Regions from separate parts of the Streptomyces sp. 2323.1 genome, predicted to be linked through region 1. Evidence: riboswitches for the same ligand, from Rfam matches in the RefSeq annotation. Region 1 holds a riboswitch; the other holds the start of a gene.
What was found. A riboswitch is a leader RNA that binds a small molecule or an ion and turns the genes downstream of it on or off. The one in region 1 is predicted to bind glycine.
Positions count from the first base shown of each region.

Region 1 (3,904 bases):
CTGCGCGCCGGAGTGCGGCTGGACGTTGGCGGCCTCGGCGCCGAAGAGGGCCTTGATCCGGTCGATGGCGATCTGCTCGACGACATCGACGTGCTCACAGCCGCCGTAGTAGCGGCGGCCGGGGTAGCCCTCGGCGTACTTGTTGGTGAGGACGGAGCCCTGGGCCTCCATGACGGCGACGGGGGCGAAGTTCTCCGACGCGATCATTTCGAGGGTGGACTGCTGGCGGTGGAGTTCGGCGTCGACGGCGGCGGCGACATCGGGGTCGAGCTCATGGAGGGAGCTGTTCAGAAGCGACATGAGTCTTTCCTGGGGAGTCAGGGGGCGCGATGGGGTCCCCCGGAGTCCGGGGGAGCGTCCACTCGGGCGGTGGCGGACGGGGAGCCGGCGGCTCAGCTCTGGATGAACGCGGCGTACTCGTCGGCCGAGAGCAGCTCGGCCGGCTCACCGCTGGTCTTCACCTTGAACAGCCAACCGCCCTCGAACGGGGCGGAGTTCACCAGCGAGGGGTCGTTGACGACGTCCTCGTTGATCTCGGTGATCTCCCCGTCGACGGGCGAGTAGAGATCGCTGACCGACTTGGTCGACTCCAGCTCGCCGCAGGTCTCACCCGCCGCGACCGTGGTACCGACCTCGGGGAGCTGCACATAGACGACGTCGCCGAGCGCGTTGGCCGCGTGCTCGGTGATGCCGACCGTCGAGACGCCTTCCTCGGCGCCCGACAGCCACTCGTGCTCCTTGCTGTAGCGCAGCTGCTGGGGGTTGCTCATGGCTCGATTCTCCTGTACGCGAGGGTGTGGTCGTGAAGCGGGTCGCCCCTGGCGGAGCCAAGGGGAGGTTCTTGCACAGTGCGACGCGCGGGTGCGCGCCGCGGCCGGCTCCCGGCGGGAGCGGTCCGCTACTTCTGCCGCTTGTAGAAGGGCAGCGCGGTGACCTCGTACGGCTCATGGCTTCCACGGATGTCCACGCAGACACCCTCGGTGCCCGGTGTGGCGTAGGCCGCGTCGACATAGGCGATGGCGATCGGCTTGCCCAGGGTGGGGGAGGGCGCCCCGGAGGTGACCTCGCCGATGACCGTGCCGTCGGCGCTGACGACCGGGTATCCGGCGCGCGGGACGCGGCGGCCCTCGGCGACCAGGCCCACCAGCTTGCGCGGCGGGTTCGTCTCGGCGCGCTCGGCGGCCGCCGCCAGCGCGGCGCGGCCGACGAAGTCACCGTTGTTGGTGGTCTTCTCGAACTTCACGACCCGGCCCAGGCCAGCGTCGAACGGCGTGGTCGCGGTGGTGAGCTCGTGCCCGTACAGCGGCATGCCCGCCTCCAGGCGCAGGGTGTCGCGGCAGGACAGCCCGCAGGGCACCAGCCCGGCGTCCTTGCCGGCCGCGGACAGCGCCTCCCACAGGGCGACCGCGTCCGCCGGCCGGACGAACAGCTCGAAGCCGTCCTCGCCGGTGTAGCCGGTACGGGCGATCAGCGCCTCGACGCCGGCGACCGTGCCGGGCAGGCCCGCGTAGTACTTCAGGCCGTCCAGGTCGGCGTCGGTCAGCGCCTTGAGGATGCCGGGGGACTCCGGTCCCTGCACCGCGAGCAGCGCGTAGGCGTCGCGGTCGTCGCGGATCGCGGCGTCGAAACCGCCGGCCCGCGCGGTCAGCGCGTCCAGCACCACCTGGGCGTTGGAGGCGTTGGCGACCACCATGTACTCCTGGTCGGCCAGGCGGTAGACGATCAGGTCGTCGAGGATGCCGCCCTCGGCCTCACAGATCATGGTGTAGCGGGCGCGGCCGGTCTTCACGCCGCCGATGTTGCCGACCAGCGCGTAGTCGAGGAGATCGGCGGCCTGCGGGCCGGTGACGGTGATCTCGCCCATGTGGGAGAGGTCGAAGAGGCCGGCGCGGGTACGGACGGCGACATGCTCGTCGCGCTCGCTGCTGTAGCGCAGCGGCATGTCCCAGCCGGCGAAGTCGGTCATGGTTGCGCCGAGCGCGCGATGGGTGGCATCCAAGGCTGTACGACGTGGGGCATCAGTCATGGTTCTGGGCTCCCAGGCATGGGTGAGAGGACGTTCTCCCCATCTGTCATCGGAACCTGAGAGGTTCACCGGGATCCTGCGAACGGACCCGGTTTGCACCTTGGGTGGAGCCATCCCGTCAACCGGGCGGTGACTCGCTTTTCAGATCTGCCTCGCCCGTGCGGTATAGGGGCCTGAGAGATTCAAGGGAGTACTTGCTCCTTCGGCGCCCCGCCATGGCGGCCGGGGACTCTCCCGCGCGGGTTCAAGCGGCCGGTATGGAGTTGGCGGTGCACAAGTGAGACGCGGTGTGCACGTGGCGGCCACATCATTGCACGGGATCGCCCGATACAGCAGCCCTGGTGGGCGGCCGGCCCATGACGTGGGCAGATCGGACAACCACCTTGATGGGCATTACCTTTTCTTGACACTCTGCGGGTACGGGACGGACTCGAACCGGAACAGATCCGGACGGGGAGGGTGATCACGGTGCACGGAGAAGCGGCGTACGGTGCCACTTCAGGGGTCGTGTCTGCCGAGGCCGTACGTCCCGGCGCCGTGCCGGGGGCGGCCGCCGCCGTGTCCCGCGGCGGCTGTCCGCGGCGCAGGGTCCTGCGGCCCGGCCGCCGCGCCGGGGTCGTGGATCTGCGGGGCGAGGGGCGGGCGCGCGGCGCGGTCGAGCTGCGGTTCCCGGCCGGCGATCTGGTCGTGGTCTCCGGGCTGCCGGGCAGCGGCAAGAGCACCCTGATGCAGCGCGTGGTGCCGCCGCTGGACCGGCGCGGCGCCCTGGTGCACCGCATCGATTCGCAGGACGTCCGCGAGCGCTGGGAGCGCGGCCGGCTGCGCCGGCTGCCCTACGCCCTCTACCGCCCGCTGGTCCGGGCCGCCCACTATCTGGCACTGCGCCGTGCACTGCGCTCCGGCGACAGCGTGGTGGTGCACGACTGCGGGACCCTCGCGTGGGTGCGCGGCTGGCTCGCCAGGGCGGCGGTGCGCAGCGGCCGCGGGCTGCATCTGGTGCTGCTCGACGTGCCGCCGGAGGTGGCGCTGTCCGGCCAGGAGTCGCGCGGGCGCGGGGTGTCGGGGTACGCCTTCGCGCGACACCGCGGGGCGGTGGGCCGGCTGGTCGGCGCGGCGGAGGCGGCCCGGCTGCCGTACGGGGTCGGCTCGGCGGTCCTTCTCGACCGGCGGGCGGCGAACACCCTGGAGACCATCGGCTTCGACTGAGCGGAACCGACCGCGGCGGGCCCGTGCCCCGCGGGTTTCCCCGTGCGCTTTCTCGTCTAGTGTCGTCGGCCAGAAGGTGCGGTTTGGAACGGGTGGATTGACATGACATTTCCGGAGCAGGGGATACCGCAGCTGGCGTGGCCGGCGAACGAACTCGAAGAGGTCCTGGCCGCCGCGGTCGGACATCCCGGCGCGGGCGGCCGGATCGTCGAGGTCCTGGGCCGCAGCCGGGTGTGGGTGCCGTTGCCCAACGGCGGCGGCCCGCAGAGCGCCGGCCCCGGCGCCCGCGGCCTCGATCTGCCCACCCTTGAGCTCGACGGTGCGCCCTACGTCCCGGTCTACAGCTCCGAGCAGGAATTCCTGCGGGTGGTCGGCTCGCACCTGTCCTTCACCGTCGCCCCGGCACGGGAGTTCGCCCGCGGGCTGCCGCCGCAGGTCGGTATCGCGGTCAACCCCGACGGCACGATAGGCGTCCCGCTGCCGCCCGCCGCGGTCTCCGAACTCTGCCGGGCGGGGCAGCAGTCGATGGACGGGCTGCCGAGCGGCGGCCGGGTGCGGCTCTTCGAACCGGACTGGCAGCACGAGCCGGTGGACTTCCTCGCCGCCGCCGGACTGGAGTTCTCCGCCGCCGGAATTGTCCTGACTGCCCGGCGTGCCCTGGCAAGTGTCGAG
Region 1 covers NZ_LT907981.1:2,464,467-2,468,370, reverse strand. Annotated here, with positions in the region: gene glyA (serine hydroxymethyltransferase) at 1-300, opposite strand, end outside; gene gcvH (glycine cleavage system protein GcvH) at 393-770, opposite strand; gene gcvT (glycine cleavage system aminomethyltransferase GcvT) at 899-2,026, opposite strand; glycine riboswitch at 2,178-2,273, opposite strand; gene CPH93_RS09920 (AAA family ATPase) at 2,534-3,232, shown strand; gene CPH93_RS09915 (enhanced serine sensitivity protein SseB) at 3,335-3,904, shown strand, end outside.

Region 2 (3,904 bases), 4.8 Mb from region 1:
CATCTCGGTCGAGGACACCTTCGAGGTCGATCTGACCGACCGGGCGCGGGTGCGCAGCGAGGTGCTGCGGCTGGCAGACCGCTGCGTACAGCGGCTGCGGGCGGCCGGGCGCTCCGGGCGAACGGTGGTGATCAAGGTGCGGAACTACGACTTCTCGACGCTGACCCGCTCCGACACGTTCCGGGGGCCCACCGACGACCCTGCGGTGATCCGGGAGGCCGCCGTACGGCTGCTGGAGACGGTGGACACCACCGGCGGCGTCCGGCTGCTGGGTGTGGGGGTCAGCGGGCTGGCCGACTTCACACAGGAGGATCTGTTCGCCCAGGTGGCGACGGAGCGGGAGGCGGCGGCGACCGCGAGGGCGGCGGAGGCGGACGGAGGCGGGGCACCGGTGCAGGAAGCCGGGGAGGAGCTGCCGAGGCGCTGGCACCCGGGCCTGGACGTCGTGCACGACGAGTACGGTGCCGGCTGGGTGCAGGGGAGCGGGGTGGGGAGAGTGACCATCCGTTTCGAAACGCCGTGGTCCGCACCGGGAAGGGTGCGGACCTTTGCTGTCGAGGACCCGGCGCTGCGGCCGGGGGAGCCCCTGCCGCTGGTGGGCGGGGGGCCGGCGGATGCTCAGTCGTCCGAGCCGGCGATCTTGCCGAAGTCGCTGTCGCCGGAACCGGGCGAGGACACCGGATCGGTGGGGGAGGAGATATCCAAGCGGTAGTGGTGGTAGAGCTGGAGCTCTTGCTCGGGGGAGAGATGGCGGCCCACGCCGAAGTCCGGCGCGTCCTTGATCAGCTTGCGGTCGTAGGGAATGTGCAGGCCCTCACCGACCATTTTGCTGGGCTCGAGGGGGACGAACGCGTCCCGGCTGAAAAGTCCGGTGCGCACGGCCGCCCACTCCGGTTCCCCCGTCGCGTCGTCGAGATAGACCTCGTCGATCGTGCCTATTTTCGCGCCGTTCCGGTCGAACGCTTTGCGGCCGATCAGGCTCCGGGGATCGATATCGGTTTGCACGGCCCCTCCAATTGGTCGCAACTGCCCTGTGACAACTACCAAACGGCACATTTCATGCCCCGGCCACTCGAAGGATCCCTCGAGTGCGGCGCTGGTAGGCTGGCGAATGGCCGTAGACCCCGTGCGGGAGAGTCCTTGTCGTTCGCGACCAGGGCGCCGAAGGAGCAAATCCTCCCCGGAATCTCTCAGGCACACGTACCGCATGGACGAGGTCACTCTGGAAAGCAGGGCGGGCCGCGGAAGGCACAGCTCCGGGACCCCTCCTCACCGACGGTGAAAGCCGGGCCGCCTCGCGCGGGCCGGTGAAGCTCTCAGGTTGAGATGACAGAGGGGGAGGCCGTCCGGGCACCCGCGCCGTGGTGCCCCTCGTAGGTCGTACCGACCAGGAGGCCCCCGCAGATGAGCACCAATCGCATCTCCCTTACCGAGCTGGAAAGCGGCACCCCCTTCGCGCGCCGGCACATCGGTCCCGACCACGAGGCGCAGGCGAAGATGCTCGCGCAGGTCGGTTTCGGTTCGCTGGACGAACTGACCGCCACCGCCGTACCCGACGTGATCAAGAGCGCGGAGGCGCTCGGCCTGCCGCAGGCCCGTACCGAGGCCGAGGTCCTGGCGGAGCTGCGCGGCCTCGCGGACCGTAACCAGGTGCTGTCGTCCATGATCGGACTCGGCTACTACGGCACGTTCACCCCGACGGTGATCCTGCGGAACGTCATGGAGAACCCGGCCTGGTACACCGCGTACACGCCCTACCAGCCGGAGATCTCGCAGGGCCGCCTGGAGGCGCTGCTGAACTTCCAGACCATGGTCGCCGAGCTGACCGGGCTGCCCACTTCCGGCGCCTCCCTCCTGGACGAGGGCACCGCCGCGGCCGAGGCCATGGCGCTGTCCCGCCGGGTCGGCAAGGTCAAGCAGGGCGTCTTCCTGGTCGACGCCGACTGTCTGCCGCAGACCATCGCCGTGATCGAGACCCGCGCCGAGCCGACCGGCGTGGAGGTCGTGGTCGCGGACCTGAGCGCGGGGATTCCCGCCGAGGTCGCCGAGCGCGGCGTCTTCGGCGTACTGCTGCAGTACCCGGGCGCCTCCGGTGCGGTCCGCGACCCGCGTGCCGTCATCGAGCAGGCCCACGAGCTGGGCGCGATCGTCACCGTCGCCGCCGATCTGCTGGCCCTGACGCTGCTGGCCTCGCCCGGCGAGCTCGGTGCGGACATCGCGGTCGGCACCACCCAGCGCTTCGGCGTCCCGATGGGCTTCGGCGGCCCGCACGCCGGCTTCATGGCGGTACGTGACCAGTTCGCCCGCAGCCTGCCCGGCCGCCTGGTGGGCGTCTCCGTCGACGCCGACGGCAGCAAGGCCTACCGCCTCGCGCTGCAGACCCGTGAGCAGCACATCCGCCGCGAGAAGGCCACCAGCAACATCTGCACCGCGCAGGTGCTGCTCGCCGTCATGGCCGGGATGTACGCCGTCTACCACGGCCCCGAGGGCCTGCGGACCATCGCCCGGCGCACCCACCGCTATGCGGCGATCCTCGCCGAGGGCCTGCGGGCCGGCGGCGTGGAGATCGTGCACGGTGCGTACTTCGACACGCTGACCGCGCGGGTGCCCGGCCGGGCGGCCGAGGTCGTCGCCGCCGCCCGTCAGGCCGGTGTCAACCTCCGGCAGGTCGACGCCGACCTGGTCGGGATCGCCTGCGACGAGACCACCGGACGCGCCGAGCTGGCCGGTGTCTGGGGTGCCTTCGGCGTGCAGGGCGACATCGAGCAGCTGGACGCGGCCGTCGCCGAAGCGCTGCCGCAGACGCTGCTGCGCGGCGACGACTACCTCACCCACCCGGTGTTCCACCAGTACCGCTCCGAGACCGCGATGCTGCGCTACCTGCGCACCCTCGCCGACAAGGACTACGCGCTGGACCGCGGCATGATCCCGCTCGGCTCCTGCACGATGAAGCTGAACGCCACCACGGAGATGGAGCCGGTCACCTGGCCCGCCTTCGGCCAGCTGCACCCGTTCGCGCCCGCCGACCAGGCCGAGGGCTACCTCACGCTCATCCAGGAGCTGGAGGAGCGGCTGGCCGTCGTCACCGGCTACGACAAGGTCTCCCTCCAGCCGAACGCCGGCTCGCAGGGCGAGCTGGCGGGCCTGCTGGCCGTCCGTGCTTACCACCGCGCCAACGGCGACGAGCAGCGCACGGTCTGCCTGATCCCGTCCTCGGCGCACGGCACCAACGCCGCCAGCGCGGTGATGGCCGGCATGAAGGTCGTCGTCGTCAAGACCGGTGAGGACGGCGAGGTCGACGCCGACGATCTGCACGCCAAGATCGACAAGCACCGGGACGAGCTCGCGGTCCTGATGGTGACCTACCCCTCCACGCACGGCGTCTTCGAGGAGCACATCACCCAGATCTGCGCGACGGTGCACGACGCCGGCGGCCAGGTCTACGTCGACGGCGCCAACCTCAATGCGCTGGTCGGTCTCGCCGAGCCCGGAAAGTTCGGCGGCGACGTCTCGCACCTCAACCTGCACAAGACCTTCTGCATCCCGCACGGCGGCGGTGGCCCCGGCGTCGGCCCGGTCGGCGTCCGCGCCCACCTGGCGCCGTATCTGCCCAACCACCCGCTGCAGCCCGCCGCGGGCCCCGAGACGGGCGTCGGGCCGATCTCCGCGGCTCCCTGGGGCTCGGCCGGCATCCTGCCGATCTCCTGGGCGTACGTGCGGCTGATGGGCGGCGAGGGCCTCAAGCGCGCCACCCAGGTCGCGGTCCTGAGCGCCAACTACATCGCCAAGCGGCTGGAGGCGCACTACCCGGTGCTCTACACCGGCCCCGGCGGCCTGGTCGCCCATGAGTGCATCATCGACGTCCGGCCGCTGACCAAGGCGACCGGCGTGAGCATCGACGACG
Region 2 covers NZ_LT907981.1:7,216,897-7,220,800, forward strand. Annotated here, with positions in the region: gene CPH93_RS31185 (DNA polymerase IV) at 1-712, shown strand, start outside; gene CPH93_RS31190 (PRC-barrel domain-containing protein) at 619-1,005, opposite strand; glycine riboswitch at 1,120-1,216, shown strand; gene gcvP (aminomethyl-transferring glycine dehydrogenase) at 1,405-3,904, shown strand, end outside.
Region 2: it holds a riboswitch for glycine, as region 1 does, so the genes downstream of both, gcvP (aminomethyl-transferring glycine dehydrogenase) here and gcvT (glycine cleavage system aminomethyltransferase GcvT) in region 1, are expected to answer to the same signal.